DNA from 3 places in the Thauera sp. SDU_THAU2 genome. Region 2 is predicted to be linked to each of the others. Evidence: riboswitches for the same ligand, from Rfam matches in the RefSeq annotation. Region 2 holds a riboswitch; each other region holds the start of a gene.
The links. Region 2 has a riboswitch for cobalamin ahead of AAFL97_RS23520 (ABC transporter substrate-binding protein). Riboswitches for the same ligand answer to the same signal wherever they lie in the genome.
Positions count from the first base shown of each region.

Region 1: it holds a riboswitch for cobalamin, as region 2 does, so the genes downstream of both, AAFL97_RS12520 (ABC transporter substrate-binding protein) here and AAFL97_RS23520 (ABC transporter substrate-binding protein) in region 2, are expected to answer to the same signal.
Region 3: it holds a riboswitch for cobalamin, as region 2 does, so the genes downstream of both, cobO (cob(I)yrinic acid a,c-diamide adenosyltransferase) here and AAFL97_RS23520 (ABC transporter substrate-binding protein) in region 2, are expected to answer to the same signal.

Region 1 is NZ_JBBWUN010000003.1:2,360,764-2,373,400, forward strand. Features, by position in the region: gene AAFL97_RS12455 (hypothetical protein) at 1-175, shown strand, start outside; gene blaOXA (class D beta-lactamase) at 226-1,053, shown strand; gene AAFL97_RS12465 (class I SAM-dependent methyltransferase) at 1,098-1,697, shown strand; gene AAFL97_RS12470 (GFA family protein) at 1,815-2,222, shown strand; gene tsaA (tRNA (N6-threonylcarbamoyladenosine(37)-N6)-methyltransferase TrmO) at 2,299-2,790, shown strand; gene AAFL97_RS12480 (OprD family outer membrane porin) at 2,880-4,214, opposite strand; gene AAFL97_RS12485 (plastocyanin/azurin family copper-binding protein) at 4,211-4,684, opposite strand; gene AAFL97_RS12490 (ABC transporter ATP-binding protein) at 4,735-5,550, opposite strand; gene AAFL97_RS12495 (FecCD family ABC transporter permease) at 5,543-6,595, opposite strand; gene AAFL97_RS12500 (ABC transporter substrate-binding protein) at 6,651-7,775, opposite strand; gene AAFL97_RS12505 (pseudoazurin) at 7,916-8,356, opposite strand; gene AAFL97_RS12510 (ABC transporter ATP-binding protein) at 8,346-9,173, opposite strand; gene AAFL97_RS12515 (FecCD family ABC transporter permease) at 9,173-10,210, opposite strand; gene AAFL97_RS12520 (ABC transporter substrate-binding protein) at 10,207-11,229, opposite strand; cobalamin riboswitch at 11,346-11,537, opposite strand; gene AAFL97_RS12525 (MFS transporter) at 11,584-12,637, opposite strand, start outside.
Region 2 is NZ_JBBWUN010000003.1:4,662,244-4,674,880, reverse strand. Features, by position in the region: gene AAFL97_RS23530 (M48 family metallopeptidase) at 1-262, opposite strand, end outside; gene AAFL97_RS23525 (DEAD/DEAH box helicase) at 837-2,423, shown strand; cobalamin riboswitch at 2,513-2,725, shown strand; gene AAFL97_RS23520 (ABC transporter substrate-binding protein) at 2,910-3,860, shown strand; gene AAFL97_RS23515 (FecCD family ABC transporter permease) at 3,857-4,912, shown strand; gene AAFL97_RS23510 (ABC transporter ATP-binding protein) at 4,909-5,799, shown strand; gene cobW (cobalamin biosynthesis protein CobW) at 5,826-6,917, shown strand; gene cobN (cobaltochelatase subunit CobN) at 6,917-10,699, shown strand; gene AAFL97_RS23495 (ATP-binding protein) at 10,696-11,790, shown strand; gene AAFL97_RS23490 (vWA domain-containing protein) at 11,973-12,455, shown strand; gene AAFL97_RS23485 (energy-coupling factor ABC transporter permease) at 12,518-12,637, shown strand, end outside.
Region 3 is NZ_JBBWUN010000003.1:2,374,343-2,380,180, forward strand. Features, by position in the region: gene AAFL97_RS12530 (chorismate-binding protein) at 1-1,121, shown strand, start outside; gene cobO (cob(I)yrinic acid a,c-diamide adenosyltransferase) at 1,134-1,745, opposite strand; cobalamin riboswitch at 1,896-2,127, opposite strand; gene AAFL97_RS12540 (methyl-accepting chemotaxis protein) at 2,187-3,983, opposite strand; gene lysS (lysine--tRNA ligase) at 4,339-5,838, shown strand.

The DNA.
Region 1 (12,637 bases), 2.3 Mb from region 2:
CCGGCTGCTCGTGCTCGATGCAGCCTTGCCCAGCATGCTGAAATTGCGCTTCGATGCTGACGCTCAGCGCTGCTACACGCCTGCATGTTCATCGGGCCCCGTGTCAGTGATTGATTTTGCAGGCAGGCATTTTCAGGACGAGGCGCTGCAGCCCCTGGCTGAAGACCATGCCTAGCAACAGCGGTGCACCGATTGCAACTACCATCGAATCGCAAAGGAGAACAGGTGGCAATCCGGATCCTTGCAATACTGTTTTTGACGCTTTCTCCAGCCGCGTTCTCGCATGCGCAGGAAGGCGTGCAAGAACGCCCCGACTGGGGAAAGTTCTTCAGCAGCATGCAGGCCAAAGGTACGATAGCCATCACGGACGAGCGCCAGGCGGACGCTACCATCATGAGCTTCGATATCTCCCGATCGGAGAAGCGCTATTCGCCCGCCTCGACGTTCAAGATTCCACATACGCTTTTTGCACTCGATGCAGGCGTGGTTCGCGATGAATTCCAGGTTTTTCACTGGGACGGTGTCGAGAGGAGCTTCGCAGGCCACAACCAGGATCAGGACTTGCGATCCGCAATGCGAAATTCCACCGTCTGGGTCTATGAGCTGTTTGCCAAGGAGATCGGCGAAAGCCGCGCCAGGCATTATCTCGAGCAAATCGACTATGGCAACGCCGATCCTTCGACCAAGGATGGCGATTACTGGATAGATGGCGAGCTTGCAATCTCGGCACAGGAGCAGGTCGCGTTTCTCAGAAAACTCTATCGGAACGAGCTGCCCTTCCGGGTGGAACATCAGCGCCTGGTCAAGGACCTCATGATCGTGGAGGCAGGCCGCAACTGGATACTGCGCGCGAAAACGGGCTGGGAAGGCAGCATGGGCTGGTGGGTAGGCTGGGTCGAGTGGCCCACGGGCCCCGTGTTCTTCGCGCTGAACATCGATACTCCCAACAGGATGGACGACCTGTACAAGAGAGAGGCGGTCGCGCGGTCAATACTTCGCTCCATCGAGGCCTTGCCGGCCGACCCATCGACCAGTCCGGAAGCTGGAAAATAGAGCCGCTTCAGCAACTTACGCGATAAGACGAAAGGACGATCCTGATGTCAGCCAGAGATGCAGAGAGTGGATGGGAAGCCTTCTATCGAGCCAACCAGGATCGCGCAGTCTCTCCACTTCTCCGCCGCGCGCTTGGTCCTGAGCTTCTGCCCCGTGGCAATGGCCACGCCATCGATCTTGGTTGCGGCGCCGGCATCGAGACCTCGCTGTTGCTGAACGCGCACTGGAACGTCCTGGCCATCGACAAGGAGCCACATGCAATCCGGCGTGTCGACGCGTTGGCAGCCAAGGGTTCCGGTGGCAACCTGGTCACCGTTGTCTCGTGCTTCGAAGACTTGGGGGAGCTGCCATCCTCCGCGCTCATTCACGCAGGGCTCAGCTTGCCGTTCTGCGCCCCGGCGAGTTTTCCGTCCTTCTGGGCCTCGATCGTCGCAGCGCTCGAGCCCGGCGGAGTGTTCGTCGGCCACCTCTTTGGCGACAGGCATGACTGGGCCGGGCACCCTGAAATGAGTTTCCATCGCAGGGAAGATGTCGATGCCTTGTGTAACGGCTTGGAGGTTGAACTGCTGCGCGAAATCGAGGGGGATGGCGGGCATGTTCCGCATCACTGGCATCGTTTCGATCTCATTGTCAGAAAACGGTAACGAGACCTGATAAACGAACATGAAAGACGTAATTTGTGCCAGGGTCTGCCACTGGATCTTGAACGCAACGATGCCGAATGAACATCGCCTCCATAACCAAACGTCGAGGAGATTGCCATGAAGGGTTCATGCTTGTGCGGTGCCACCGAAGTCGAAGCCGACGATCACACCGAAGTGGGACTTTGCCACTGCTCCATGTGCAGGCGCTGGTCGGGTGGGCCGATGTTCGCCGTACACTGTGGAGCGGGCGTCCGGTTCAGTGGCGACACGCCTTCCACCTATCGCTCATCCGACTGGGCCGAGCGCGGCTTTTGTTCCACATGCGGAACGCACCTGTTCTACCACCTGCTGCCGAGCAACGAGTACATCCTACCAGCCGGGCTTTTCCAGGACACTCAATTCCGGCTCACCAATGAGATCTTCATCGACGAGAAGCCACCGTTCTACGACTTCAGGAACGAGACGCACAAGCTCACCGGCCAGCAGGTATTCGAGCAGTTCATGCCGGGTGGCAAGGAGGACTGAAGCGAACCTCATAAGGCGCTTCATGATGCACTATGTAGCGCCGTCTCTTTGCTAACTGTGCAAGGCCCGAAAATCCATGAATGATTCCGACTTCATCCGTATGCGCCCCATCGGCCGGGTTCTGAGCCCGTTCACGTCGAAGGAAGGCGTTCCGATCCAGACGGCCGGTGTGCCGGAGGTGAAGGGAGAAATCGAGGTCTTCGCCGAATTCGTTGCCGGCCTCAAGGATCTGGCGGAATTCGAGTACATCATCCTGCTCACCCGCCTTCATCTCGGGACGGACGAACCGCTGGAAGTGGTGCCCTTCCTCGACGACGCCAGCCATGGCGTGTTCGCGACGCGGGCGCCGAGCCGCCCGAACCGGATCGGCCTGTCGATCGTGCGGCTCGCAGGGATCGATGGTGCGCGGCTGTCGTTCGAAGGCAACGACATGGTCGATGGCACGCCGGTGCTGGACATCAAGCCTTACGTACCGGCATTCGACGTCCGCCACACCGAGCGCATCGGCTGGTTCGCCGAACGCCTTGGGCAGTTGCCGGGCAAGCTGTCCGACGGTCGCATGCGCTAGCAAGCGGCATGCAGCTGCGGCCGGCAAGGTGTGCGGCCGTATGGCCTGGGGGTGCAGCCGGCCCATCGCCAGGCCGGCTGCACCACCGATCAGAAAATGCTCAGCGGCATTTCCGCCACCAGGCGGATCTGATCCACGCTCAGTTCGCCCTGGGCCTTGTTGGCGCGATGAACGCTGTAGCGCAATTGCAGGGCCAGGCCCTTGGCCTTGCCTTCCTGCACCGTGTAGCGAACGATCATGTCGCGTTCCCAGTGCTTGCCGCCCGAGCCCGGCGCACCGAGGAAATTGGTGTAGACGCTGTTCATGCGACGGTAGTCGATGTCGGAACCCCGCGTGTAGGCCACGCCTGCCGTCAGGCCCGGCGTGACCATCTGGCCGAGATCGACGTCATACTTCAGTTGCCAGGATGCCTCGTTCGGAGCATTGAAGTCGGAGATCTGCATGGCGTTTTCCAGCCAGATCGAGCCGCGGTTGACGTAGTCGAACGGCGTATCGCCATCCACCTTCTGGTACCCCAGCCCCAGCTTGTGCACGCCGAAGGCATAAGTGCTCATCAGGCTCCAGGTGGTGTTGTCCACCTTGCCGGCCTTGGCCTTGCCGGTGTCGGCGTTGCGGTAAAGGTTCAGGCTGAACGACAGTGACTGCTTGTCGGCCAGCGCCATCTTGTAGAAGCCGCCCAGATAGGCGGTGTTCCACACGTCCTCATAGCGGCCGTAGTAGCCGGACAGGCTCAGCCCCGCGACCGGCGTGGTCCAGTTGCCACCGGCGAAGCTGAAGGAATTGCCGTTGACACCCGAGTAGTTGGCCAGCAGTTCGCCGCCGTTCTTGCGCGAATTGCGGTCGGCCCACTGGGTGAAGCGGCCGGCCTGCAGCGACAGGTTCTTGATCTCGTTGCTGCTCAGCAGCCAGCCGCGGTTGGTTTCGGGCAGCAGGCGGGTATCCGACGAGTGGAAGATCGGATTCTTGGTGCGCATTTCGCCGTACTTCAGCTCGGTATTGGAAAACCGCAGCTTCACCACTGCACCGGCGCGGCCGAAGGCGTCCTTCAGGTCGTCGTCGTCCCGCGCGAGATAGCGCGGATTGCTGCGCACGGTATCCGGATCCGCACCCAGATTCAGCCCGCCATAGGCATGCGCATCGACGCCGAAGCCGACCGTGCCCTGCGTGTAACCCGATTCGAAGTTGAGCATCAGGCCGTAGCCGATTTCTTCGGCCTTGTCCGAGCGCGGCCCCTTCACCACGCGCGTGGTGTCGCCGTGCTGATAGTTGAGCCGCTCGTACAGCAGGCGGTTCTGCATCTTCAGGCTGGCACCTTCGACGAAGCCCTTGGCCTCGTCCTGGGCGCCGGCATGGGCCTGCATGGAAACCGCCAGCGCGGAGACAAGTGCGCAGAGCGCCAGAGGGGTGTTCTTGATGGATTTCACTTCGCCGCCTCCATCAGGCCGATGAGCTCGTCGGCGCGGTTGGCGTTGGTCATCATGCGCCCGCGCAGGCCCTGCACCGACTTCACGGCGGCGGGCACCTGCGATTGCATTTCCTCGCCTTCACCGACCTGGATCGCGCCGATCATCGCCATCATCATGTGCGGCGGGCAGACGTAGAAATACATGCCGGGCTTGTCGAAGGTGACGGTGTATTCCTCGTCTTCCTGGCTGGTGAATTTCTTCACGCCGGCAGGCGCGGTCATCAGCTTGACGAAATGGGTCTTGTGCGTCGGCTTGAAGGTGACCGTATCGCCCGGCTGAACCGTGAGGTACATCGGCTTGAAGGCCATCGTGGCACCGGCATCGTCGATGTCGAGCATTTCCACGACGTGATCGGCCCCCCAGGCTTGGGGGGCCAGGGTCGTAGCTGCGATGCAGGCTACGGCAGCCATCCAGTTTCTAGTTTTCATGGTTGATGAGTCGAGTGAGTTAACAAAGGAAAACGGTCTCGAGGCACGGATCAGGCGGGCTGACACGCAGCTTCCACGGCCCTGCCAGCGGCACCGCCGAACGCGCCGCGGAGCGGCGTGATGCGCGGCAGGCCATCGCAGCCGGTGACGACGTCAGTGCGGATGCCGTAGATGCGCTCCAGGAAGCCGGCGCTCATTACTTCGTTCGGCGCACCTTGCGCCTGGACGCCGCGCTCGGCGATGACGATGGCCTCGTCCGCGTACTGCGCCACCAGGTTCAGGTCGTGCAGCACGGTCAGGGTGATGCAGTTGCGCTGGCGCGTCTGCGCCAGCAGGATGTCGAGCAACTGCACCTGATGCCTCAGATCCAGCGCGCTGACCGGCTCGTCGAGCAGCATCAGCGGGCTTTGCCGCATCAGCAACTGGGCGAACAGCACCATCTGGCGCTGTCCGCCGCTCAGGCGGGCAACCGAGCGGTTGGCCAGATGCAGCAGGCCGACGGTCTGCAGGGCGGCCAGCGCCTGCTGCAGCAGTTCGTCGCTGATGTGCATGCCGAGGTTGGTCAGGCGTCCGAGCAGCACCACTTCCACCGCACTCAGATCCACGTCCAGGTTGATGTCCTGCGGCATGTAGGCCATCGCGGCCTGCCACTGCGTCAGGCGGGAATGGTCTTTCTGCACATTGCCGTGACGCACCTGCCCCCTCACTTGCTGCAACTGTCCCGTGACCATCTTCAGCAGGGTGGACTTGCCGGCGCCGTTGGGGCCGATGATGGCGTACAGCCGCCCCGGATGCAGTTGCAGGGAAATGCCTTCGAGAATGGTGTCCTTGCCCCTCAGCACGGTGGCGTCAGTGATATCAAGCATGTTTGCGCAGGCTCTGCAGGATCAGCACGAAGAAGAAGGGCACGCCGATCAGCGCGGTGACGATGCCGATCGGGAAAATTGCCCCCGGCAGGATGGTCTTGGACAGCACCGACGAAGCCGACAGCAGGCAGGCGCCGCACAGCATCGACAGCGGGATGTAGTAGCGCTGATCCTCGCCCACCAGCATGCGGGCGATGTGCGGCGCCACCAGGCCGATGAAGCCGATCACGCCGACGAAGCCGATCGCCGTGGCGGTGATCAGCGACACCAGCGCCAGCGTCTTCAGCCGCAGCCAGCGCACGTTCACACCCAGGCTCGCGGCGCGCTCCTCGCCCATGCGCAAGGCGGTCAGCTTCCAGGCGTCGCGCATCAGCAGCACGGTGCAGACCGCCAGCACCCCGGCCACGCAGGCCACGCTGTACCAGTGGCTTTTCAGCAGGCTGCCGAACAGCCAGAAGGTGATCTGCTGGCTGAGCTCCGGTGAAGCGATGTATTGCAGCAGGCTCAGCAGCGCCTGGAACAGGAACAGCAGCGAGATGCCTGCCAGCACCAGCACATAGGTGCTGATGCCGCGCACCGAAGCCAGCACGAACAGCAGCCCCGCCGCCAGCATGCAGAAGACGAAACCGCCCAGCGGCACGGCGATCAGGGTCGGCAGGCCGAAACCGTCGAAATACAGCGTCAGCGCCGCACCGAAACCCGATGCCGCCGCCAGGCCCAGCGTGTAAGGGCTGGCCATCGGGTTGTTCAGCAGGGTCTGCATCTCGGCACCGCCCAGCGCCAGCGACGCTCCAACGACCAGCGCCATCGCTGCGATCGGCAGCCGCATGTTCATGACGATGGCGCGGGTGGAGCTGTCGGCCTCGTCCACATTGAGCAGGGTCTGCACGACGTCGACCAGACCGATCATCGACGGGCCGGTGGCGATATCCAGCACCAGCGTGAACAGACAGAGCACCGCGAACACAAGCAAAAAGCCGCCACGGCGGCGTTCGCGGCGGCGGTGTGTCAGCTGTGCCGACTCCAGTTGAGCGGAAAGTTGCATGGAAACTCCATGGCCGTGACGCAGGGCAAAAGCCCTGCGTCACGGCCGATCGTGCTTACTGCCCGTCCAGGTTGGTGGCAAAAGTGCCCTGCGGCACCACCGGCAGGTACTTCTTGTAGAAGTCGATGTAGTTCTGCTCCGGGTTCAGGTCGGCGAACACTTCGGGGTACAGCGCCTTGGCGATGTACTGCACCATCGTGTAGTCGGCCTGGGTGCGCGACGCGCCCTGGTACAGCGCATGCAGGCGCTTGTTCTTGACCGCCGGCAGCGCGTCCCAGCCCGGCCGCTTGGTGTAGCCGGCCAGGCGCTCGGCCGATTCCTTGCGGTCCACGCCCTGGCCGATGCGCATCGCGGTGGACGTCTTGGACAGGTTGCCGCCTTCCGTACCGGTGATGAACACCACGTCCGGCATCGAAGCCAGGATCTGCTCGGGGTTGATCGGCCCCCACCATTCGACGAAGGGCTTGGCGATGTTGATGCCGCCGGCCTGTTCGATCATGCCGCCCCACATGTTCTTGCCGTAGGTGAAGCCGACTTCGCCCGGACCCTTGTTGCCGAATTCGGCATAGGCCTTGGGCTTGGGCAGGCCGGCCTTGGCCAGGCGGGCGTTGATGTCGTCGATCGCGTCCTTGTAGTCCTTGTTGATCGCGGCGGCGCGATCGGGTTGACCGGCAATCTCGCCGAACAGCTCGGTGCTCTTCAGGTGGTTCTCCAGCTTCTGCGCGTTGTAATCCACCACCACGATGGGGATGCCGGCTTCCTTGATCTGGTCCACGTCGCTGCCCAGGCCCAGCACCTGCCATTCGGCCAGCACCAGCACGTCGGGCTTGAGTTCGATGACCTTCTCCACCGAGAAAGTCATGATCTCGACCTCGCCCATGTCGGGCAGTTCGTCGATGGCAGGCATGTGGTCGGTGTAGAGCTTCCAGCTCGTCGGCCGCCAGCCCTTCCAGGCTTCCTTCGAGATGCCGACCACCTTGGTCCAGCCCTGCTCGCCGGCCACGGCCATGTAGTCTTCGAAATAGAAGCCCAGCGCCACGCGCTTGGCGGGCAGGTCGAGCGTGACCTGCTGGCCGCTGATGTCGGTCAGGGTCTTGACTTCGGCATGAGCGGCAAATGCCGATGCACTGATGCAGGCAGAGACGAGCAGGCTTTTGGCCAGGTGCTTGAGATTCATCATGGCGAGTGATTTCCAAGGACAGCGGGTTGAAGTTGGGCGGAGTCTATAGCAGCCCACTTTCCCTGGCAACGCAAATGATATCCACTCTCATTTACCAAATCTATCTGCCGATCAATCCAACTTGAGTAGCTCGAACATTCTCATTTCATGAGCGCTTCCCGCTCGATGATCGTGTTGAAGCGCTCGGCAGCCCGTTTCGGCAGGCTCGCCGGCAGTGCCGACATCGGCGATTCCGGCTCGCCGACCTGGATCAGCATCACCATGCCCATGCCGATGTGCGGAATGCACTGCACGCCGTAGTAGCCGGGAACATCCAGCTTCAGTTCGATTTCCTCGTCGATCTTGCCTTTGAAGGGCGCCGCCCCTTCCGGCAGCATGCCGGGGATGGACGCGGCGTTGTGGGTGCGATGGGTGGCGAGGAACTTGACGGTGTCGCCGGGCGCGACGCGCACGAAGTCCGGCTCGTAGATCATCGGGCCGGCATCGCCACGGTTGAGCATCTTGATCTCGTGCACTTCGGCCGCGGCCGTCGCGGGAAGCAGCGCACACAGCGCGAGCGCGCAGAGCAGTTTATTGAGCATGAACGGTATTTCCTTCTCTGGATTTCGGGCTTGAAAGCTGGCGCAAGCGCAGCACGCGTGCGCCGTCCAGCGGATCGGTCAGCCAGTGGCCCTGCACGCCGAAGGTGGTGCGCAGGCGTTCGGGCGTCAGCACCTCGTGCGGCGCGCCGAGCGCAACCATCTGTCCGCGCTCCATCACCGCCAGGCGGTCGCAGCCGAGGGCCTGGTTGAGGTCGTGCAGCGCCGCGACCGTGGTCACCGGCAGGGTATGGACCAGCTTGAGCAGCGAGAGCTGATGCTGGATGTCGAGGTGGTTGGTCGGCTCGTCCAGCACCAGCACGGTCGGCCGCTGCGCCAGTGCGCGGGCGATATGCACGCGCTGGCGCTCGCCGCCGGACAGGCTGTGCCAGATGCGGTTCTGCAGGTGCTCGATGGCGACGTCGCGCATCGCTTCGAGGACGATGCGTTCGTCCTCCCGGGTCCACGGCGCCAGCGCCGACAACCAGGGCGTGCGCCCCAGCTCGACCGCATCCCGCACCTGGATGGCATCGCCCGTCTCGGCGTGCTGCTCGACCACCGCCAGCAGTTGGGCGATGTCGCGGCGGCGCATCTTCGCCAATGGTTGGCCGAGCAGGCGCACCACGCCGCTGGCCGGCTTGTGGATGCCGGTCAGCAGTTTGATGAGCGTGGACTTGCCCGAGCCATTGGGGCCGACGATGCCGAGGTTCTCGCCCTCGTGCACGCTGAAGCCGACGTCGCGCAGCAGCCAGGTCTCCCCCACCGCATAGCTCAGGTTCTCGCACGCCAGCACCGGCGGGCGGGCCGTCGACATGCCCATCAGCGGCGCCCTCCGCGGATCAGGATCAGCGCGAACACCGGCGCACCGACAAGCGCGGTGATGACACCGATCGGCAGCACCTGGCCCTTGATCAGCGTGCGCGACAGCACGTCGGCGGCGATCAGGAACAAGGCTCCGGCCAAGGCGCTGAGCGGCACCAGGCGGGCATGGCGCACGCCCACCAGCAGGCGCACCGCGTGCGGAATGACCAGGCCGACGAAGCCGATCGAACCGACGATCGACACCATCACCGCCGTCACCAGCGCCGCACAGCCGATCAGCACCAGGCGCACCTGCCGCACCGGAATGCCGAGGCTGGCGGCCGAGTCGGCGCCGAAGGTGAAGGCGTCCAGCGAACGGCGATGCCAGATGCAGACCAGCAGGCCGACCAGCACCACCGGCACCGCCAGCGTGACCGAATGCCAGCGCACGCCGCTGAGATTGCCCAGTAGCCAGAACATGATGCCGCGCGCCTGCTCGGCGCTCGCCGACTTGGTGATCAGGAAGGCGGTGAGCGCATTGAACAGCTGCGAGCCGGCGATGCCGGCGAGGATGATCTGGCCGCCACCGGTGCCACCGCGCGCCGAATGCGCCAGCATCGCCACCAGCAGGAAGGCGGCGATGGCACCGACGAAAGCGCCCATCGACAGCGAGATCGCGCCGGCGCCGATGCCGGCGAGCGTGACCAGCACCGCACCGGTCGACGCACCGGCCGAGATGCCCAGCAGATAGGGTTCGGCCAGCGGGTTGCGCAGCAGCGACTGCAGGATCAGGCCCGAAATAGCCAGCCCCGCGCCACAGGCGGCGGCGACGATGGTGCGCGTCAGGCGGTAGTTCCAGACGATGCCCTCGTCGATCGGGTCGAGCACATAACCGGCCTCCCACAGCTTGTTCGCCAGCACCTGGCCGATCACCGGCAGGCTGATCGGCGTCTCGCCGATCGCCACGCCGGCGGCCACCGCCAGGCACAGCAGCGGAACAACCCACAGGCCGTGCCCGAAAACGGGCACGACCAGGGAATGGCCGGCACGGCTCATCGCTTGATCCTGGCGGCTTCCTCGGCCAGTTGCTCGATGCCGGCGACCATGCGGGTGCTGGCCTGCATGGCATCGGCGTCCATGATGACGATGCGCTTGTGCTTGACCGCTTCCATGTTGCGCGTCACCGGGTCGGACTTGAGGAATTCGAGCTTCTTCTCATGGTCGTCGGCCGGGAAGCGGCGGCGATCCATGCGCGCGATGATCAGGATGTCCGGGTTGGCCTTGGCGATGGTTTCCCAGCCCACGGTCGGCCATTCCTCGTTGGACTCGATGACGTTGCGGATGCCCAGCGAGGCCAGCATGTAGTCGGCGACGCCCTTGCGGCCAGCCACATAGGGGTCGATCTCGAGGTCGGCGCTGGAGAACCAGAACACCGCCGACAGCTTGTCCGCACCGTTCGCGCGCGCCTTTTCCTGGGCAGCGGCGACACGGGCCTTGTAGCTGTTCACCAGCTCTTCGCCGCGCGCCTGCACGTCGAAGATCTGCGCGAGCTGCTGCACGCCCTTGTAAACACTGGCGATGTCGAAAGGCTGCAGGCGGGTGCCGTCGGCGCCGACCAGGTTGTCCTTGCCTTCGCAGTCGGACGGCAGGATGTAGGTCGGGATGTTCACGTCATGGAACTGCTCGCGGGTGCCGACCACGCCTTGCGGGCCGACCATCCACTCGAACTGCACGGCAACCAGTTCGGGACGCTTGCCGAGCACCGCCTCGAAGCTCGGGTCGTTGTCGGCCAGGCGCTCGACCTTGGCATTCTGTTCGGCGAATTCCGGCGATACCGAGTTGAACCACAGCGAGGTGCCGACCAGCTTGTCGCCCAGGCCCAGCGCGTAGAAGGCTTCCGTACCGCCCTGGCCGATGGTCACGGCCTTGGTCGGCGCCTTGGCGAACTTCAGTTGCTGGCCGCAGTTCTCGACGGTGAGCGGGTACTGGGTCGGCGCGGCGAAGGCGGCGGCGGACAGGCCGAGGCCGGCGAACAGAACGGCAAGGCGGGAAACTTCGAGGCTGGGCAGTGCCATGGATGCGATCTCCAATTGGGCGTATACATGGCGGTGTGCAGCATGGAAAGCACATCCCGGATGAGGACAGGCCGAGGCCGTCGCGGGATTGCCCTTCCCGGACACCCCGCCGGTCTATGGTCAACGATGCGGCCGGCAGGTCTCCTGACTCGCGCTTCGTCGCCTCGCTCCAGCCTTCCCGGGCAAGCCAGTGGCATCGTGGAGCAGGCTCGGCGCCTACAGTTGCGGGGGCAGTTCCGTTTGGGGCCATGCGGCCCTTGCGGATTCCCAATTAATTCCTTGCGGAAACCGGTGCGGCGCGATTATAGCCCGAGCATTTGGCGCATTGCATCATCGTCCTGTCCTGTGCTGGCGTCATGCCGGGCGGGGCAGTGCGGCCCGGGCAAAGGCGAAATACAGCGTACTCGAGGCCGGAAAGGCCGCCGCCACGCTCCAGGCCAGCACACCGGCGCCCGGCTCGGCCGGTATCCCGGCGAACAGCTTGCCCAGCAGCATGTTGCCGAACAGCACCATCAGCCCGCCGGCCGAGGCCAGCGCACCGTAATGCACCGGCAGCAGGCGCCGGCGGGCGAAGACCGGCACCAGCGCCATCGCCACCGGCACCGCACACATCTGGCCGGCCGTCAGCAATACCACCGTCAGCACTGCCGGCAGCAAGCGCCAGATGCCGGCCAGCGGCGGGATGGCCGACCACAGCGCCAGATTGACGAAAGCCGCCGCCAGCAGCGCAAAACCCAGCACCAGCGGCAGCCGCGGCGGCAGGCGCTTGCACAGCGCCGCCAGCGGCATCTGGCAGCTCACCACCAGCACCGAGGCCAGCGCGAACAGCCAGGCCATGTCGCGCGCGCCGCCCTGCGAACGCTCCAGCTCCACCGGCAGGCCCAGGTACATCTGGTTATAGCTCAGCAGATAGCTGCTGTAGAACAGCATGAACAGCAGGAAAGGACGGTTGGCGAACAGCTCGCGCCAACCCCAGCCGCCCGCCCCCGGCGCAGCCGGCTTCAGCGCCGGCAGCCGCGACCACAGCACCAGCAGCGCCAGCAGGAACACGCCGGCACTGACCAGCGCCATCTGCATGAAGCCGATGTCGAACAGCAGGCTGCCGAGCAGCGGCCCCGCCACCGCGCCCACTTCGCCATACACCGCGAACTGGGCGAAGATGTTGCGCCCCTTGCCGTCAGGCTGCGCATCGATGCGCGCCGCCAGCGCCTCCATGCAGGGCGAGAACAGCGCGCCGCCGATGCCGGTGAGGCAGGCGCCGAGCAGCAGCATCGCCGCCGAATCGGCAGCGGCGAAGCACAGATAGCCGGCGATGCGCACCACGCAGCCGCACAGGATCAGCGTGCGGCAGCCGTAACGCTCGGCCAGCGTGCCGCCGATGAAGAACATGCCCTGCTGCGAGAAGGTC
Region 2 (12,637 bases):
GCGGTGCGCTGAACAGAACGTCGGCGACCGCGGCGCTGCACAGCGACAACAGCACTGCGCACAGGCTCCACAAGCCGCTGGCGAAGGGATGGCCGCTGACGACCGCATCCCAGCTGCAGGCCAGCGCATGCACCACCCCGCCGACCAGGACGGCGAGCAGCAGCATGCCCCCGGCAAAACCGGCCAGGGCGAGCAAGGTCAGGCGCCGGGCGAGGCGTGCGCGCAATACGAACAGCCTTTTGCCGGAAGCGGGCGATCTCATGAGAAACGGAGTACCTGAGAACATAGAGCACCATTCTGAACCGGGAACTTTAACGCATTCCACACAGGGTTCTCACTGGCACGACCGGGCTTCCGGCACCGTGCCCCACCTTCCACCGCCCGGGCAAACGCGGCGCCCGCTCCATGCCTCTTCCTGCGCACGAGCACTGGCGCTCCTTCATGCCTTTCGATTATGCCTTATGGATTATTACGAATGGATTTTCATCTTGCAACATATTTTTCTTACATAATTTGTTTTTTGCTCTGCAGCAGGACTTTTGCGTGATGTGTTAGGAGCCAGGCAGCGACGGCTGCCGGCTGGACCGCTCGCAAGCCTGGGCATCGATTCGGGCACAGCTGCGATGCTGCCCGAGATATACCCATCTTTTCGCTGCTGTGCACAAAAAGCTCGCATCGAGCCCGCATAGCCTCTATAGTGCCGACTCGCCGTGGCTTGACCGATCGATCGCGGCGATTCCTGCAACGATCCGGCCGGCCCCTGCCGCGGATCTCTCCCGCCAGTCCGGATTGGTGTCGCCACGAATGCGCGACGGACTGGCGCCGGAAACCATCGAATGAATTCCGAAGTCGTCACTTTCGCCAGCCTCGGGCTGGCCGAACCCATCCTGCGCGCCATCGGCGAAGCGGGCTATACCTCGCCGACGCCGATCCAGGCCCAGGCCATTCCGCAAGTACTCGCCGGCGGCGACCTGCTCGCCGCCGCCCAGACCGGCACCGGCAAGACCGCCGGTTTCACGCTGCCGCTGCTGCACATGCTGTCGCAGACCCACGCCCACCCGCACCCGCCCGGCCGCCCGCGCTGCCTGATCCTGACGCCGACGCGCGAACTCGCCGCGCAGGTCGAGGAATCGGTCAAGACCTACGGCAAGCACCTGCCGCTGACTTCGCTGGTGATGTTCGGCGGCGTCAACATCAATCCGCAGATCGGCGCGCTGAAAAAGCGCGTGGACATCCTGGTCGCCACGCCCGGCCGCCTGCTCGACCACGTCGGGCAGAAAACCGTGGACCTGTCCGGCGTCGAGATCCTGGTGCTGGACGAAGCCGACCGCATGCTCGACATGGGCTTCATCCGCGACATCCGCAAGGTACTCGCGCTGCTGCCGAAGAAGCGCCAGAACCTGCTGTTCTCGGCCACGTTCTCGGACGAGATCCGCGAACTGGCCCACGGCCTGCTGCACGATCCGGCCACGGTCGAAGTCGCGCCGCGCAACACCACCGCCGAACGCGTCGACCAGGCGGTCTACATGATCGGCCAGAAGCAGAAGCGCGAACTGCTCGCCCACCTGATCAAGGAAAAGCAGTGGTTCCAGGCGCTGGTGTTCACCCGCACCAAGCATGGCGCCAACAAGCTGGCCGAATACCTCACCAAGCACGGCATCGCCGCCGCCGCGATCCACGGCAACAAGAGCCAGGCGGCGCGCACGCGGGCACTGGCGCAGTTCAAGGACGGCTCGCTGCCGGTGCTGGTGGCGACCGACATCGCCGCACGCGGCCTCGACATCGACCAGTTGCCGCAGGTGGTCAACTTCGAGCTGCCCAACGTGCCGGAAGACTATGTGCACCGCATCGGCCGCACCGGCCGCGCCGGCGCCGCCGGCAACGCCATCTCGCTGGTCGATGACGAAGAGATCAAGCTGCTGACCGCGATCGAGCGCCTGATCAAGCGCCGCATCGACCGTGCCGTGGCCGAGGACTTCGTGCCCAGCGCCGGCGCCGAAGCCGCCCATGACGCCGACCACCAGCGCGAACCCTTGCAGCGCCGTGGCGGCGGCCGTCCCGGCCAGGGCCGCAATGGCGCCCAGTCCGGCGCACCACGCGGCGATCGTGCCAACGCCGGCGGACGCGGCACCGGCCAGGGCAAATCGGGCAGCCGCTCGCAGCCGCGCCGCGGCGAGGCCGACGGCAACCGCGCACCGCGCAGCAGCGAGCCACGCGAGATCAACGGCAACCGCATGCAGCCCTCGCGCCCCGATGTGGACGGCAATCGTGTTTCCCATGCGTCGCGCCGCGGTGAAGCCAACGGCAACCGCGCCGTCGACAACCGCCGCGCGGACGTCGATGGCAATCGAGCCCGCGCCAGCCGTCCCGCCGCGCCGCGCGCAGCCTTGTTCTCCGCCAAGCCCGGCAACGGCAACCGCTGAACCTGAAGCGCCGGGCCGGCACAAGCACGCGTGCCGGCCCGCTCCCACCCGACTCGCGGCTTGCCAAACCCCCGGGCCCTCACTTAAGCTTCGCGCGCATTCGATCCAGGTGCCCTGTCACGCCGTCGCGGACAGGGTGAAACGGGAAGTCCGGTGATACCGCCTCCAGCGGCCATTCCGGCGCAGCCCCCGCTGCTGTAGTCCTGACGGATTCCGCCCCCTGCCACTGGGCCATGCCCGGGAAGGCCGCGGACATCCGGACGAAGGAGAGCCAGAAGACCGGCCTGGTCGATTGAAGGTCACTGCCCCGGGGTGCGGGCGATCGCCGTCTGGCCTGCCGTCCCGGCTTTGGCCTTCCGTTCTCCGTCCCCAGGCCGATCGTCGCCACAGCCGCAGCCATGGACCAGGACAACACGCGCCACGACCTCTCTTTTTCCCACGCCTTCAGGGCCGGCACGGTGCAAGCGCCCGGCGCCGGCAGCTGAGATGGCCGTGCGCCTGCTCGCCGCGCTGCTGGCCCTGCTGCCCGGCACTTTCGCCTTCGCTGCGTCCGGCACGGCGCTGCCGCGCGTGATGTCGACCAACCTGTGCGCCGACATGCTGGTGCTCGGCCTCGCCGACCCGGCGCAGATCGTCTCGGTGTCGCGCAAGAGCCAGGACCCGCGTCGTACCGACATGTACGAACAGGCTCGCCGCCATCCCGTCAACGACGGCAGCGCCGAGGAAGTGCTGGCCCTGCGCCCCGATGTCGTGCTGGCGTCGCGGCGCTGGCAGGCACGCCACCAGGCCGCGCTGTTCGAGCGCCACGGCATCGAGATCGTCACCGTGCCCTACCCCACCGACTGGGACGGCATCTTCGCCAGCACCCGGCAGATCGCCGGCCGGCTCGGCCGCAGCGCCGCCGGCGAGGCGCTGGTGGCGAACGTCCAGGCCCGCATCGCCCACCTGCAGGCGATCACGCATCCGGCCCGCGCGCTCTACCTGCGCCCCAACGGCGGCACTGCCGGCGCCGGCACCTATGTCGACGCGGTGTTCCAGGCCGCCAGCGTGCGCAACCACGCGACCGAATCCGGCCGCCGCGGCTGGGGCCGGGTCGCGCTGGAGGACGTGGTGACCGACCCGCCCGATGTCTTCGTCGTCAGCAGCATGCTCAACGACACCGCGTATGCCCGCTCCGGCTTCGCCCGCCATCCGCTGATGCGGACGCTGCTCGCCGAACGCCCGGTGGTCCGCATGGACGGCAACGACTGGGGCTGCAGCAACTGGCAGCTCATCGAGGCCGCCGAAGACATCGCCGCACAATTGGCCCGCCTGAGCCCGCCGGCCCAGTTGTCCCTGAGCCAGGCGCCCCTCTCCCCAAGCGGCGGAGGGGTCGAGGGGGAAACGACGAACGGCAGGCAGCAAATCACAGCCTCACCGACACAGGTGCCACAATGACGGCCGGCCAAGCCACATCCCGTACACCGCTGCCGCGCACCGGCCAACACGCGCTGCCGCTCAACGGCCTGCTCGCGCTGGCCCTGCTTGCGCTCGCGCTGGTTTCGCTCGGCATCGGCCCGGTGCAACTGGCGCTGACCGACGTCGCCGCCGCGCTGCTGCCGGTCGGCGATGGCGCGTCCGAAGCGCTGGCCCGCCAGCATGCCATCGTCGCCGAGATCCGCCTGCCGCGCGTGCTGCTGGCGATCCTGGTCGGCGCTTCGCTCGGCATGTCGGGCGCGGCGCTGCAGGGCCTGCTGCGCAATCCGCTCGCCGAGCCGGGCCTGCTCGGCATCAGCTCCAGCGCCAGCCTGGGCGCAGTGCTGTGCCTGTACTTCGGCCTCGCCCAGTTGACGCCCTGGCTGCTGCCGGCTGCGGCGATGAGCTGCGCCGGCCTGGCGACGCTGGTGCTGTACCGCATCGCCCGCCGCGGCACCGGCAACCTGACGCTGATCCTGGCCGGCGTGGCGCTGTCCTCGCTGGCCGGCGCGCTGACTTCGCTGGCGATCAACCTCGCCCCCAACCCGACCGACGTCCAGGACATCGTGCTGTGGCTGCTCGGTTCGCTGGCCGATCGCAGCTTCGACGACATCCGCCTGTGCCTGCCTTTCGTGCTCACCGGCCTCGCCCTGCTGGCCGCCTGCGGGCGCGACCTCGACGCGCTGTCGGTGGGCGAGGACGAAGCCGCCAGCATGGGCGTCAATCTCGCCCGCCTGCGCGCGCAGGTGGTCGTCGGCACCGCGCTGTGCGTCGGCGCCAGCGTCGCCGTGACCGGCGCGATCGGCTTCGTCGGCCTGGTGGTGCCGCACATGCTGCGCCGCGCCGTGGGCTACCACCCGGCGCGCCTGCTGGTGTCGAGCGCACTCGGCGGCGCGGTGCTGCTGCTGGCCGCCGACGTCGTGCTGCGCCTGGTCAGCGGCGGCTTCGAACTGATGCTGGGCGTGGTCACGGCATTGATCGGCGCGCCCTTCTTCTTCGTGCTGGTGCTGCGCGAACGGCTGGGGCGGGCATGACGCGGCTGCTCATCGAATCCCTCTTCGTGCGCCGCGGCAGCGCGACCCTGGTCGACGGCGTCTCGACCGAAATCGGCCAGGGCGAACTGTTCGGCCTGATCGGCCCCAACGGCGCCGGCAAGAGCAGCCTGCTGCGGGCGGTGGCGCAGTTGCTGCCGCACCAGGGCGCGATCCGGCTCGACGGCACACCGCTGGCCGCGCTGTCGCCGCGCCAGCGCGCCACCCGGCTGGCCTATCTCGCCCAGGGCGACCATGCCGCCTGGCCGCTGACGGTGCGCGACTTCGTCGCCCTCGGCCGCCTGCCACACCGCCCACGCTGGCGCGCGGCACCGGACGGCGACGAGGCCGTCACCCGGGCGATGGCCCAGATGCGGCTGGAAGCGCTGGCCGAGCGCCGGCTCGATCAATTGTCCGGCGGTGAACGCGCCCGCGCCCGGCTGGCACGCGCCCTGGCCGTCGATGCGCCGCTGCTGCTGGCCGACGAGCCGGTCGCGGCGCTCGACCCCTTCCACCAGCTGAGCGTGATGGAACTGCTGCGCGAGCAGTGCGCGCTCGGCCGCACGGTGATGGTGGTGCTGCACGACTTGACGCTGGCCAGCCGCTTCTGCCACCGCGTGCTGCTGATGGACCACGGCCGCGCCGTGGCCTGCGGCGCCCCGCGCACCGTGCTCACCGCCGCCAACCTGCAGCGCGTGTACCAGGTGCAGGCAATGCTGGGCGAGCACGAACGCCAGCCCTACGTCGTACCCTGGCGCTGCCGGCCCGAAGGCGCGGCACAAGCACCTGAGAACGATGTGGGCGCATCGGCGCCTGCACCCTCCAGCAAAGATTCGCATGCCGGAACGGCTGCTCCGCCCGCAAGCGCGTTCGCATCCCCCAGCCGCTGAATTCCCGACCTTCCAGGAGAAACTCCATGTCCGTCCAGGCCAGAATCCCCGCCACCATCGTCACCGGCTTCCTCGGCAGCGGCAAGACCACGCTGCTGCGCCACATCCTGAACAACGCCGAGGGCCGCCGCATCGCCGTGATCGTCAATGAGTTCGGCGAGCTCGGCATCGACGGCGACATCCTGCGCGGCTGCGGCATCGGCTGCGACGAGGACGGCCAGGAACGTCCGGGCGAACTGTTCGAGCTGGCCAACGGCTGCCTGTGCTGCACCGTGCAGGAAGAGTTCTACCCGGTGATGCGCGAACTGATCGCGCGCCGTGGCGAGATCGACCACATCCTGATCGAGACGTCCGGCCTGGCCCTGCCCAAGCCGCTGGTGCAGGCCTTCAACTGGCCCGAGATCCGCAACGCCTGCACGGTGGATGCGGTCGTCACCGTGGTCGACGTGCCCGCCGCCGCGTCCGGCCAGTTCGCCGCCAATCCGCCGGCGGTCGATGCCCAGCGCCGCGCCGATCCCAACCTGGACCACGAATCGCCGCTGCACGAGCTGTTCGAGGACCAGTTGTCGGCCGCCGATCTGGTCGTGCTGTCCAAGACCGACCTCGCCGACGCCGAGGCCCGCGCCCGCGTCGAAGCCCTGGTGCGCGAGGAGCTGCCGCCCGAGGTGAAGATCGTCGCCGCCGACCAGGGCCGCATCGACCTCGGCATCGTGCTCGGCCTCGGCGCCGCCTCGGAAGAGAACATCCACCTGCGCCAGAGCCACCACGATCACGAGGAAGGCGAGGAGCATGACCACGATCACGACGCCTTCGACTCGGTGGTGATCGATCTGCCGCTGGTCGAGCGCGAGCGCCTGCTCGAGATCCTGCACACGCTCACCGCCGAAAACGCCATCTACCGCGTCAAGGGCTTCGTCGCCCTGCCCGGCAAGCCGATGCGCCTGGTGGTACATGGCGTCGGCCGCCGCTTCGACAGCTACTTCGACCGCCGCTGGCTGGCCGACGAGACGCCGCGCACCCACCTGGTGCTGATCGGCGAAGACCTCGATGCCAACACCCTGCGCGACGCCCTGAACGCGGCCGCCATCGCTGCCGACGCCCCCGCCGGAGCCGCCTGATGCACCTGCTCGCGGCCCAGCCCGGCGGCTTCGTCGACGACGCCTCGGTCATCACGCGCATCGCGCAGGATCCGGCCGACATCGTCATCCTCAGCGCCGCCGACACCACGCTGGCGCTGCTCGCCGCCGCCTGGCCGGCCGCGAGCGAGGGCATCGAAGGTTTTCCGAGCCTGCGGCTGGCCAACCTGCTGCACCTGCGCCAGCCGGCTTCGGTCGACCTCTACCTCGACGACGTGCTGCAGCATGCCCGCGTCATCGTCATCGACCACCTCGGCGGCGAGAGCTACTGGCCCTACGGCACCGAGCGCATCGGCGAACTGTGCCGCGCGCGCGGCATCGCGCTGGTGATGTTCTCCGGCGACACCACCGAAGACAGCAATCTGCTGCAGAAGAGCACGGTCGATGCCGATACCTGCCGCACGCTGTGGCGCTACCTGCGCGAAGGCGGGCCGGCCAACGCACGCGCCTTCCACCAGTTCCTCGCCGCGCAGTTCTTCGCGCTGCCCTTGCAGATGCCGCCGCCGCGGCCGCTGCCCTCGGTGGCGGTGTTCCACCCGCGCCAGGAACTCGGCTCGGTGGAAAGCTGGCAAAGGGACTGGCAGCCCGGCGCACCCTGCGTCGCCGTGCTGTTCTACCGCGCCCACCTGCAGGCCGGCAACACCGCGGTGTTCGCCCACCTGTGCGACACGCTGGCCGCGCGCGGCCTGAACCCGCTGCCGATCGCGCTGCTGTCGCTGAAGGACGCGCTGTGCGCCGACACCCTGCGCCGGCTGTGCCGCGAGCACGAAGTGGCGCTGATCCTCAACACCACCGCGTTCTCGCAGTCCGCGCTGGACGATCCCGGCGACCATGCGCTGGTCGACGACATCCCGGTGCTGCAGCTCATCCTGTCCGGCGGCAACGAGGAAGGCTGGCGGACCGATCCGCACGGCCTGGCGCCGCGCGACATCGCCATGCACATCGCCCTGCCCGAAGTGGACGGCCGCATCATCAGCCGCGCGGTCAGCTTCAAGGGCTTGTCGCACCGCTGCGAACTGACCCAGTGCGACGTCGTGCAATACCGCCCGCAGCCCGAGCGCATGGCCTTCGTCGCCGAGCTGGCGCGGCGCTGGTGCCGGCTGCGCGCGCTGCCCAACGCCGGCAAGCGGCTGGCGCTGATCCTGGCCAACTACCCCAGCCGCGAAGGCCGGCTGGGCAACGGCGTCGGCCTCGACACCCCGGCCTCGGTGATCACCATCCTCGAACGCCTGCGCGACGAGGGCTATGCCACCGAGGCCATCCCGGCCGACGGCGACGCACTGATGCTGCAGTTGAAGGAAGGCATCACCAACGATCCCGAGCAGTGGGCCTTACGCCCGGCGCGGCAGAGCCTAGCGATGGAGACCTACCTCGCCTTCTTCGAGCGCCTGCCGCAGGCCGTGCGCAACGCGGTGAACGAACGCTGGGGCCCGCCGGCCGGCGACCCGATGACGCGCCAGGGCCGCTTCATGATCGCCGGGCTGCGCTGCGGCCAGGTCTTCGTCGGCATCCAGCCCGCGCGCGGCTACGAGCTCGACGCCCAGGCCAGCTACCACGACCCCGACCTGGTGCCGCCGCACCACTACCTCGCCTTCTACTGCTGGCTGCGCGAAGTCTGGCGCAGCGACGCCATCGTGCACGTCGGCAAGCACGGCAACCTCGAATGGCTGCCGGGCAAGAGCGTGGCGCTGTCGGACGAATGCTGGCCCGACGTCGCCTTCGGCCCGCTGCCCCACCTCTACCCCTTCATCGTCAACGACCCCGGCGAAGGCACCCAGGCCAAGCGCCGCGCCCAGGCGGTGATCATCGACCACCTGATGCCGCCGCTGACCCGCGCCGAAAGCTACGGCCCGACGCGCGACCTCGAACGCCAGGTCGACGAATACTACGAAGCGCTGATGCTCGACCCGCGCCGCGCCGAGCTGCTGCGCCGCCAGATCCTCGACCACATCCTGCGCCACGACCTGCACCGCGACCTCGGCTTCGACGAACCGAAGACGGCCGAAGAGGAACAGCGCCTGCTCAACCGCACCGACGCCTACCTGTGCGACCTGAAGGAAGCGCAGATCCGCGACGGCCTGCACATCTTCGGCCGCTCGCCCACCGCACGGCTGCGGCGCGACACCCTGCTCGCGCTCGCGCGCCATCCGGTCGGCGACGGCCGCGGCGGCAAGGAAGGCCTGACCCGCGCGCTGGCGACCGACCTCGGCCTGTGCAGCGAAGGCTTCAACCCGCTCGACTCCGACTGGGGCCAGCCCTGGCACGGCCAGCGCCCGGCCGTACTCGCGGAACTCGGCGACGGCCTGTGGCGCAACGCCGGCGATACCCGCGAGCGGCTCGAACTGCTGGCATTGCAGGTGCTGGAACAAGGCCTGCCGGCAAGCCACGACTGGCCGCTCGCCGGCGCCGTGCTCGAACGCATCGACCACGAACTGCGCCCGCGCCTCGACGCCTGCGGCGAACAGGAACTGCTGCAACTCACGCGCGGCCTCGCCGGCCGCTTCGTGCCGCCGGGCCCGAGCGGCGCCCCCACCCGCGGCCGCCCCGACGTGCTGCCGACCGGGCGCAACTTCTACTCGGTCGACACCCGCGCCGTGCCCACGCAGACGAGCTGGGCGCTCGGCCTGAAGTCCGCCGCGCTGCTCGTCGAACGCTATGTGCAAGAGCACGGCGACTACCCGCGCGCGATCGGCCTGTCGGTATGGGGCACGGCGACGATGCGCACCGGCGGCGACGACATCGCCCAGGCCTTCGCGCTGATCGGCGTGCGGCCCAAGTGGGCCGACGGCAGCCACCGCGTGGCCGACTTCGAGATCCTGCCGATGTCGCTGTTCGACCGTCCGCGCATCGACGTCACGCTGCGCGTGTCCGGCTTCTTCCGCGACGCCTTCGCCAACGTCATCCGCCTGTTCGATGCCGCAGTGCAGGCCGTCGCCGAGCTGGACGAAGCCGAGGACGTCAACCCGATCCGCGCCCGCATCCTGCGCGAAGCCGCCACACTGGCCGCCGAAGGCATGGATGCGAGCGAGGCCCGCCGCCACGCCGGCCACCGCATCTTCGGCGCCAAGCCCGGTGCCTACGGCGCCGGCCTGCAAGGCCTGATCGACGGCCGCAACTGGGACGACGACGCCGACCTCGCCACCGCCTGGCTCGAATGGGGCGGCCACGCCTACGGCCAGCACGACTACGGCAGCGAGGCCCGCAACACCTTCGCCCGCCGCCTGTCCGGCATCGACCTGGTGATGCAGAACCAGGACAACCGCGAGCACGACCTGCTCGACTCCGACGACTACTACCAGTTCCAGGGCGGCATGACCGCCGCGGTGCGCCACCTGTCCGGCAGCCAGCCGGCGGTGTATTTCGGCGACCACGCCAACCCGCAGGCACCGGTGGTGCGCTCGCTGGAGGAGGAAATCAGCCGCGTCGTGCGCTCGCGCGTGACCAACCCGAAATGGATCGCCGGCATCAAGCGCCACGGCTACAAAGGCGCGTTCGAGATGGCGGCCACGGTCGATTACCTGTTCGCCTTCGACGCCACCGCCCGCGTCGTCCGCGACGACCAGTACGCCCGCGTCGCCGACGCCTATATCGAAGACACCCACACCCGCGACTTCCTGCAGCGCCACAACCCCGACGCGCTGCGCGAGATGTGCGAACGCCTGCTCGAAGCCATTCAGCGCGGCCTGTGGCAGGAACCCGGCGACTGGCGCGAACGCATCGAGCAGCACCTGCTCGCCGCCGAACAGCATCTGGAAAAACGATGAACGCCTCCACGACCTCCGCCGTGCCCCGATATCCTTTCGCCGCGCTGCACGGCCAGCCGCGCCTGCGCACCGCGCTGCTGCTCGCCGCCGTCGACCCGCTGATCGGCGGCGTGCTGATCGAAGGTCCGCGCGGCACGGCCAAATCCACCAGCGCACGCGCGCTCGCCGAGCTGCTGCCGAAGGACCACGGCGGCGGCCGCTTCGTCGACTTGCCGCTGGGCACCAGCGAGGAACAGCTCGTCGGCTCGCTCGACCTCGAAGCCGCGCTGCAGGACGGCCAGGTGCGCTTCCGCCCCGGCCTGCTTGCCCAGGCCCACGACGGTCTGCTCTACATCGACGAAGTCAATCTGCTCGCCGACGGCCTGGTCGACCTGCTGCTCGACGTCTGCGCCAGCGGCATCAACCGCGTCGAGCGCGACGGCGTCTCGCACCAGCACCCGGCAAGACTGACTCTGGTCGGCACCATGAACCCGGAAGAAGGCGAGTTGCGCCCGCAACTGCTGGACCGCTTCGGCCTGTTCGTGCGCCTGGACGAAGCCATCGCCCCCGCCGCGCGCCAGGCCATCGTGCGCGCCCGGCTGGCCTTCGATGCCGACCCGGCCGGCTTCGTCCGCCGCTTCGAGGCCGAACAGCGCGAACTTGCCGGGCGCATCGCCCGCGCCCGCACGGCACTGGCCGGCATCGGCTTCAGCGACGCGACCCACGACCGCGTCGCGACGCTGTGCCACGCCGCCCAGGTCGAAGGCGTGCGCGCCGACCTCGTGATGCTGCGCGCCGCGCGTGCCCATGCCGCGCTCGACAGCCGCGGCGAGATCACCGATACCGACATCGACGCCGTGGCCGAACTGGTGCTCGCCCACCGCCGCAAGGCGGCCGAGGATGTTCCGCCGCAGCGCCGCGACGAATCGGTGCCTAACGACACCCCCCAACGCAAGGATGCCACGAACGATCAAACTGATTCGGGCAGCTCCGAGAGCTCCGGCCAGCAAGATCAACAGGACCAGCAGGACGACTGGGGCGCCCTGCCGCCGCAGCCGGTGCCCATCCAGGCGGTCAAGAACGTCAGGCCGCTGCGCCCAAAAAAGCCCTGACGCGTCCGGCGGCCGCGCCCGGCAGGGCGACCGCCGGACGCGTTGCCAGCCCGACAAAAAAAGGCCGCCCTGGCCCGGTCGCCGGCACGCGCATCGACTGGCCGCGCACGCTCGCGGCCAAGGCGAACACGACTCTCGCCCCCGCCCACCTGCGCTGGCGCGCGCAGCCGGCCGGCGGCGGCGTGCTGCACTGCATCCTGCTCGACTGCTCGGCCTCGATGCTGCGCGGCAAGCGCCTGTCGCTGGCCAAGGGCCTACTGCTGCGCTGGACCGCCGAGTTCTACCGCCGCCGCGAAGACCTCGCCGTGATCGGCTTCTCCGGCGAGCAGGCGCGCGTGCTGCAGCCGCCGCGCAAGGCCGTCGCCTTCAACGAAGCCTGGATCGCCGCCATCCCCGGCGGCGGCGGCACCCCGGCGCAGTCGGCCGTCGCCCTTGCCGACACCCTGCTGCGCAAACGCCGCCGCGCCGTGCCCGAACAACACGTCGCGCTGTGGCTGCTGACCGACGCCCGCTTCGACGACATCCCGCCGCGCCCGCGCGACGCCGATATCTGCACGGTGGTGGATTTCGACGATGCGGCAGTCGCACTCGGCCGCGCGACACGCATCGGCGCAGCCTGGGATGCGGAAGTGGTCCGCGCAACCGATCTGCTTGGAGTCCTATGAACTGTTCCCTATTCACCTGTAGTTAGCTGCACCCAACCCGCATCATTTCCCTGGAGAAAACCATGCACATCGAACCCGGAATCGTCGAAGGCTCCAAGATGCTCCTGAGCTACGGCACCGCCGCCGCCGCGCTCGCCTACACCGCCAAGACCTCGCTCGACACCATCCGGCGCGACGGCGCC
Region 3 (5,838 bases), 2.3 Mb from region 2:
CCAGCCCCAAGGAACGCGCCGAGAACGTCATGATCGTGGATCTGCTGCGCAACGACCTCTCGCGCATCGCCGAGCCGCACAGCGTGCGCGTGCCCGCGCTGTTCCACACCGAGGCCCTGCCCACCGTGTGGCAGATGACTTCCGACGTGGTGGCGCGCACCCGGACCGGCACGCGGCTCGCCGACGTGTTCGCCGCGCTGTTTCCCTGCGGCTCGGTCACCGGTGCGCCCAAGGTTGAGGCAATGCGCATGATCCGCGCCCTCGAAGGCGGGCCGCGAGGCGTCTACTGCGGCGCCGTCGGCGTGGTTCGTCCCCACGTTTCGCCCGACGGCCGGCGCGGCATCGCCGCCACCTTCAACGTGCCGATCCGCAGCATCGAAATGAAAGGCAGCGCTGCCCGCTGCGGCATCGGCAGCGGCATCGTCTGGGGCGCCAGCGCCGGCGACGAATGGGCGGAATGGGCCGCCAAGCGTGCCTTCGTCGAACGCGCCAGCGCACCCTTCGACTTGCTGGAAACCCTGGGCCTGCATGACGGCGAGTTGCGCCATCGCAGCGAGCATGTCGCCCGCATGCGGGCCGCCGCCGCGCACTTCGGCTACCCCTGGGATGAATCGCGCATCGACGCCTGCCTCGACGAGCTCGTACGCACGCGCGGCCAGGACGCCTGGCGCGTGCGCCTGCTGCTGAATGCGCAGGGCGCACTCCGCACCGAAGCCGCCGCTCTCGCACCCACGCCGGAACCGGTACTGCTGGCGCTGGCCGCCCACCCCTTCCTCCAGGCACACAGCGAATTCAGCCGCCACAAGACCACCCGCCGCGCGCACTACGCCGCCTTCGCGCCCGCAGCGGGCTCGGGCGTGTTCGACACCGTGCTCTACAACGAGGCCGGCGAGATCACCGAATCCACTTTCGGCAACCTCGCCATGCTGATCCACGGCCGCTGGGTCACGCCTCCCCTCGCCTGCGGCCTGCTGCCCGGCGTCGGCCGCGCCATCGCGCTGCGTCAAGGCCGCGTGACTGAAGCCGTGGTGCGCGTGCAGGATCTGCCGCGCGTGCAGGGCTGGGCCTTCATCAACAGCCTGCGCGGCTGGCTGGAGGCACGGCTGGCGCCATCCAACTGACGGCTGGCCAGCTCAGAAGTCGATACCCGCCTGCGCCTTCACGCCCGCCTTGAAGGCGTGCTTGCGGTCGGCGATCTCGCTGACCGTGTCGGCCAGCTCGGCCAATTCCGGCTTGGCCGCGCGGCCGGTGACGATGACGGTCTGGCGCGGCGGGCGGGCGCGGATCGCGGCGAGCACCTGCTCGGTGTCGAGGTAGTTGTACTTGAGCATGTAGGTCAGCTCGTCGAGCAGCACCAGGTCGAGCGCGGGGTCGGCCAGCATGCGGCTGGCCTGCGCCCAGGCTTCGTCGGCGGCGCGCTTGTCGGCGTCCCAGTTCTGCGTGTTCCAGGTGAAGCCGGTGGCCATGGCGTGGTACTGGACCGCGCTGTCCAGCCCCTGCTTCTGCAGGAAGATGACTTCGCCGGTGGCGTGCGTGCCCTTGATGAACTGCACCACGCCGGCGCGCTGGCCGTGGCCGAGTGCGCGATACAGGGTGCCGAAGGCCGAAGTGGTCTTGCCCTTGCCGTTGCCGGTGATCAGGATGACGATGCCGCGCTCCTCCTGCGCCCGTTCGATGGCGGCATCGACGACTTCCTTCTTGCGCTGCATGCGCGCGTTGTGGCTCTGCTTCTTGTCCTCTTCCATCGGTCCGGCCTCCATCTCGTCTCTGTCGGAACCGGAGGGGGAAGAATGACGACGGTGAATGCGCAGCAAAGCCGCTCGAAAGCAGCCGGAGCAAGGCGCAGGCAAGGCCCGCGCGACCGATCGGCAGTCCGCCCGCACCCCGGGGCATTCACCTGTCTCGTCGAACGGGTCGGTCTTCTGGCTCGCCTTCATCCGGTTGCCGCCGCCTTCCCGAAGCAGCACGCTCCAGTGGCCGAAATGGCGGCACCGTCCGGCTCACAGCAGCGGGGACTGCGCCGGAATGGCGGAAAAAAATGGGCAGGCACGCCCCCCGCTTCACCGGACTTCCTGTTTCGCTCCGCGCGCGAATGCCCGCGAAAGCTCCCGATCGATGCGGGCCGCACTATACGCCCGCAGCGGTCCCGCGGGCAATGCGCACCCCGCGCAATGCCCGCCGGCAGTTCAGTTGCCGAGCAAGCTCTCGGCCGGCACGCCGATGCGCACGTTGCCCCAGTGGCGGCCAGCGGCCATGATCGGCATGGCGATGTCGCACAGGATCTCGCCGGTGTCACGGCGGTAGGTTTGCAGCAGCAAGGGTTCGGTATTGCGCGCGGCGCGCAGCTCGGACGGGCTTTCGAACTTGCGGCAGGTACGGTTGCCCACCAGATCCTGTTCGTAGTTGCCGGTCAGCGGCCGGGAGAATTTGGCGTTGTGCGCCGGCAGGTAGCTGTCTGCATTGACCGCAACGGCGAATACGCCGCCGCGGATCGAGGCCAGGCTGTCGTCGAGCAAGGCCTGGCAGCGGCGGACGAACTCCTCGCCCCATGCCACACGGTACTTCGGCGGATTGGTGCCGGGAATGGGCTGGTAGCGCCGCTCGAAGATGTCGATGCGGCCGGCGGCCATCTGTTCGAGCTGTCCCTGCACCTCGTCGCGGAAGCGGCGCGTCTGTTCGACGATCTGGTCGAAGGCGCCGCGCCCGGTCTTGAAGCGCGACACCAGTTCCTGCACGCCTTCGGTCGCCTTGGCGAGCTGTTCCGTGCCCCGCTCGCTCTCATCCATCTGTCCGGCGACGGAGTGCGACAAGGCGTTGATGGCACTGACCTTCTCATGCACGCTGACATTGGTGTCCGCCAGCGAACCCATCGCCGTGGCGATCTGCTCGAGCTGCCTTCCGGTCGCCTCGAACTCGCCCACCATGTGGCCGAACTGGGTTGCCGACCGGTCGACGACTTCGCGCGTCTGCAGCACGTCGGCATTGATCACCTCGTTCTCGCTGCGCGTCTCCGACACCAGTTCGAGCATGCCGTTGATGTTGCCGACAATCTCGGCGGTCGCGTTGTTGACCCGCTCGGCCAGCTTGCGCACCTCGTCGGCCACCACGGCGAAGCCGCGCCCGGCCTCGCCCGCCCGCGCGGCCTCGATTGCCGCATTGAGCGCCAGCAGATTGGTCTGGTCGGCAATCTCGCGGATCAGCACGGCAATCTGCTTCACGCTCTCGGAGCGCTGCGACAAGTCGTCCACCGTGCGATTGAATTCGGTCACCTTGTTGCTGACCGAATTGATCTTGCCGGCGATGTCCTGCATCTCGCGCAGCGAACCGCGTGCGATGCGCAGGTTGTCGGCGGTGGACTCGGCAATCTGCCGCGCGCTCTGCGACACCTGCTCGATGGCGGCAGTGGATGCGCTGCTGGCATCGAACACCGCCGTGGTCATCTGCCCCTGCTCCCGCGCGTGCCTGGCCGCGGCCTCGACGCGCAGCTTGACCTGCACCGCCTCGCGCGCGATGCCAACGCTGGTGGTGCGCACTTCGCCGATGATGTGGCGCATCTTTTCGGCAAAGCGGTTGTAGCTGCAGGCCAGCTCGCGGAACTCGTCGTGGGTGATGAGCGGCAGGTCGCGCGAGAAGTCGCCTTCGCCGCGGCCGATCTCCTCGAAGATGCCGATCATGCCGCGGATCGGGCGCACGATCAGGTGGCGCAGGTAGGCGATCTGGCCGAGGATGCAGGCCAGCGCCACGGCGCTGATGACGATCATCACCCATTGCCCGGCCTCGAGCGCACCGAGGATGCGCGCCGCGAACTCCGGCGCGATGCTGCCGTCGGCCAGCGCGCGGCCGATCTCCGAGGTCTGCCAGGCCTGCACGGCCAGATAGCCCAGATTGAAAAAGAACAACAGCAGGAAGCTGCACAGCTTCTTGGTCAGCGTGTTCCAGAAGGTCTTCTCGACAGTCTCGTACAGCTGTCTCAACGTGCTCATTTGGTGTGGTTCCCGAGCTAGAAATTCGTGTTCATCAACTATCTCCGAGCCCCTCTATCGGTTCTGCGCACCTGCACTTGAGAACAGATTTCGATGCAGCGCGCAGTATTTTTTGACGGAATATTCCCCACAATGGGGATAGAAACAAGGACATAAATCTCATTTTTGGCAAATAAACGGCCACCGACCTGCGAGCGCCGCGTCACTGCCTGCCCTCCCGGCCGCCCTCCCGCCGTTCCCATCCGTGCCGGCCGCGGCCTCGCAATTGCCCTGCCTGCGCCGGCCTGCGACAATCACGCCTTTGTCGCCGGCGCCTTGCCGGTGCCCACGCATCCTCATCTCCCGAACCGAAAACATGTCCGACCAGACGAACACCCCGCCGCAGGACGAGAATCACCTGATCGCCGAGCGCCGCGACAAGCTCGCCGCCTGGCGCAGCAGCGGCCGCGCCTTCCCCAACGACTTCTCGCGCGAGAACACCGCCGGCAAGCTCGCCGAGCTGTACGGCGACAAGGAAGCCGAGGCGCTGGAAGCGCTGCCGGTGGAAGTCAGGGTGGCCGGCCGCATCATGCTCAAGCGGGTGATGGGCAAGGCGAGCTTCGTCACCATCCAGGATCTGTCGGGCCGCATCCAGCTCTACGTGCAGCGCGACGGCGTCGGCGAGGACGTCTACGCCCAGTTCAAGACCTGGGACATCGGCGACATCGTCGGCTGCATCGGCACCGTGTTCAAGACCAAGACCGGCGAGCTGTCGGTCAAGGCCGGCGAGATCCGCCTGCTGACCAAGAGCCTGCGCCCGCTGCCGGACAAGTTCCACGGCCTCACCGACGTCGAGCAGAAGTACCGCCAGCGTTACGTCGACCTGATCGTCAGCGAGCAGTCGCGCTTCACCTTCGCCGCGCGCAGCCGCATCGTGCAGTCGATCCGCAACTACATGACCGGCCACGGCTTCCTCGAAGTCGAGACGCCGATGATGCACCCCATTCCCGGCGGCGCCGCGGCCAAGCCCTTCGTCACCCACCACAATGCGCTCGACATGGAGCTGTTCCTGCGCATCGCGCCCGAGCTCTACCTGAAGCGCCTGGTGGTGGGCGGCTTCGAGAAGGTGTTCGAGGTCAACCGCAACTTCCGCAACGAAGGCCTCAGCCCGCGCCACAACCCCGAATTCACGATGATGGAGTTCTACGAGGCGTACGCGAACTACCGCACGCTGATGGACTTCACCGAAGGCCTGATCCGCCAGGCCGCGCGCGAGGCGCTGGGCGCCGAGAGCTTCGTCTACCAGGGCCGCGAACTGGACCTGTCCAAGCCCTTCCACCGCCTGACCATCGTCCAGGCCATCCGCAAGTACCACCCGGAGTTCACCGAGGTACAGCTGGCCGACGCCGAATGGGTCAGGCAGCAGATCGTCGCCTTCGGCGAGAAGGTCAAGCCGGGCGGCCTCGGCAGCCTGCAGCTGCAGCTGTTCGAAGCCTGCGCCGAAAGCCAGCTGTGGGAGCCGACCTTCATCATCGACTACCCGGTCGAAGTCTCGCCGCTGGCCCGCGCCTCGGACAGCGACCCCGAGATCACCGAACGCTTCGAGCTCTTCATCGTCGGCCGCGAAATCGCCAACGGCTTCTCCGAGCTGAACGACCCCGAAGACCAGGCCGCACGCTTCCGTGCCCAGGTCGAGGCCAAGGAAGCCGGCGACGAGGAAGCCATGTACTTCGACGCCGACTACATCCGCGCGCTCGAATACGGCCTGCCGCCGACCGGCGGCTGCGGCATCGGCATCGACCGCCTGGTGATGCTGCTGACCGACTCGCCGTCGATCCGCGACGTCATCCTCTTTCCGCAGATGCGACCGGAGTAA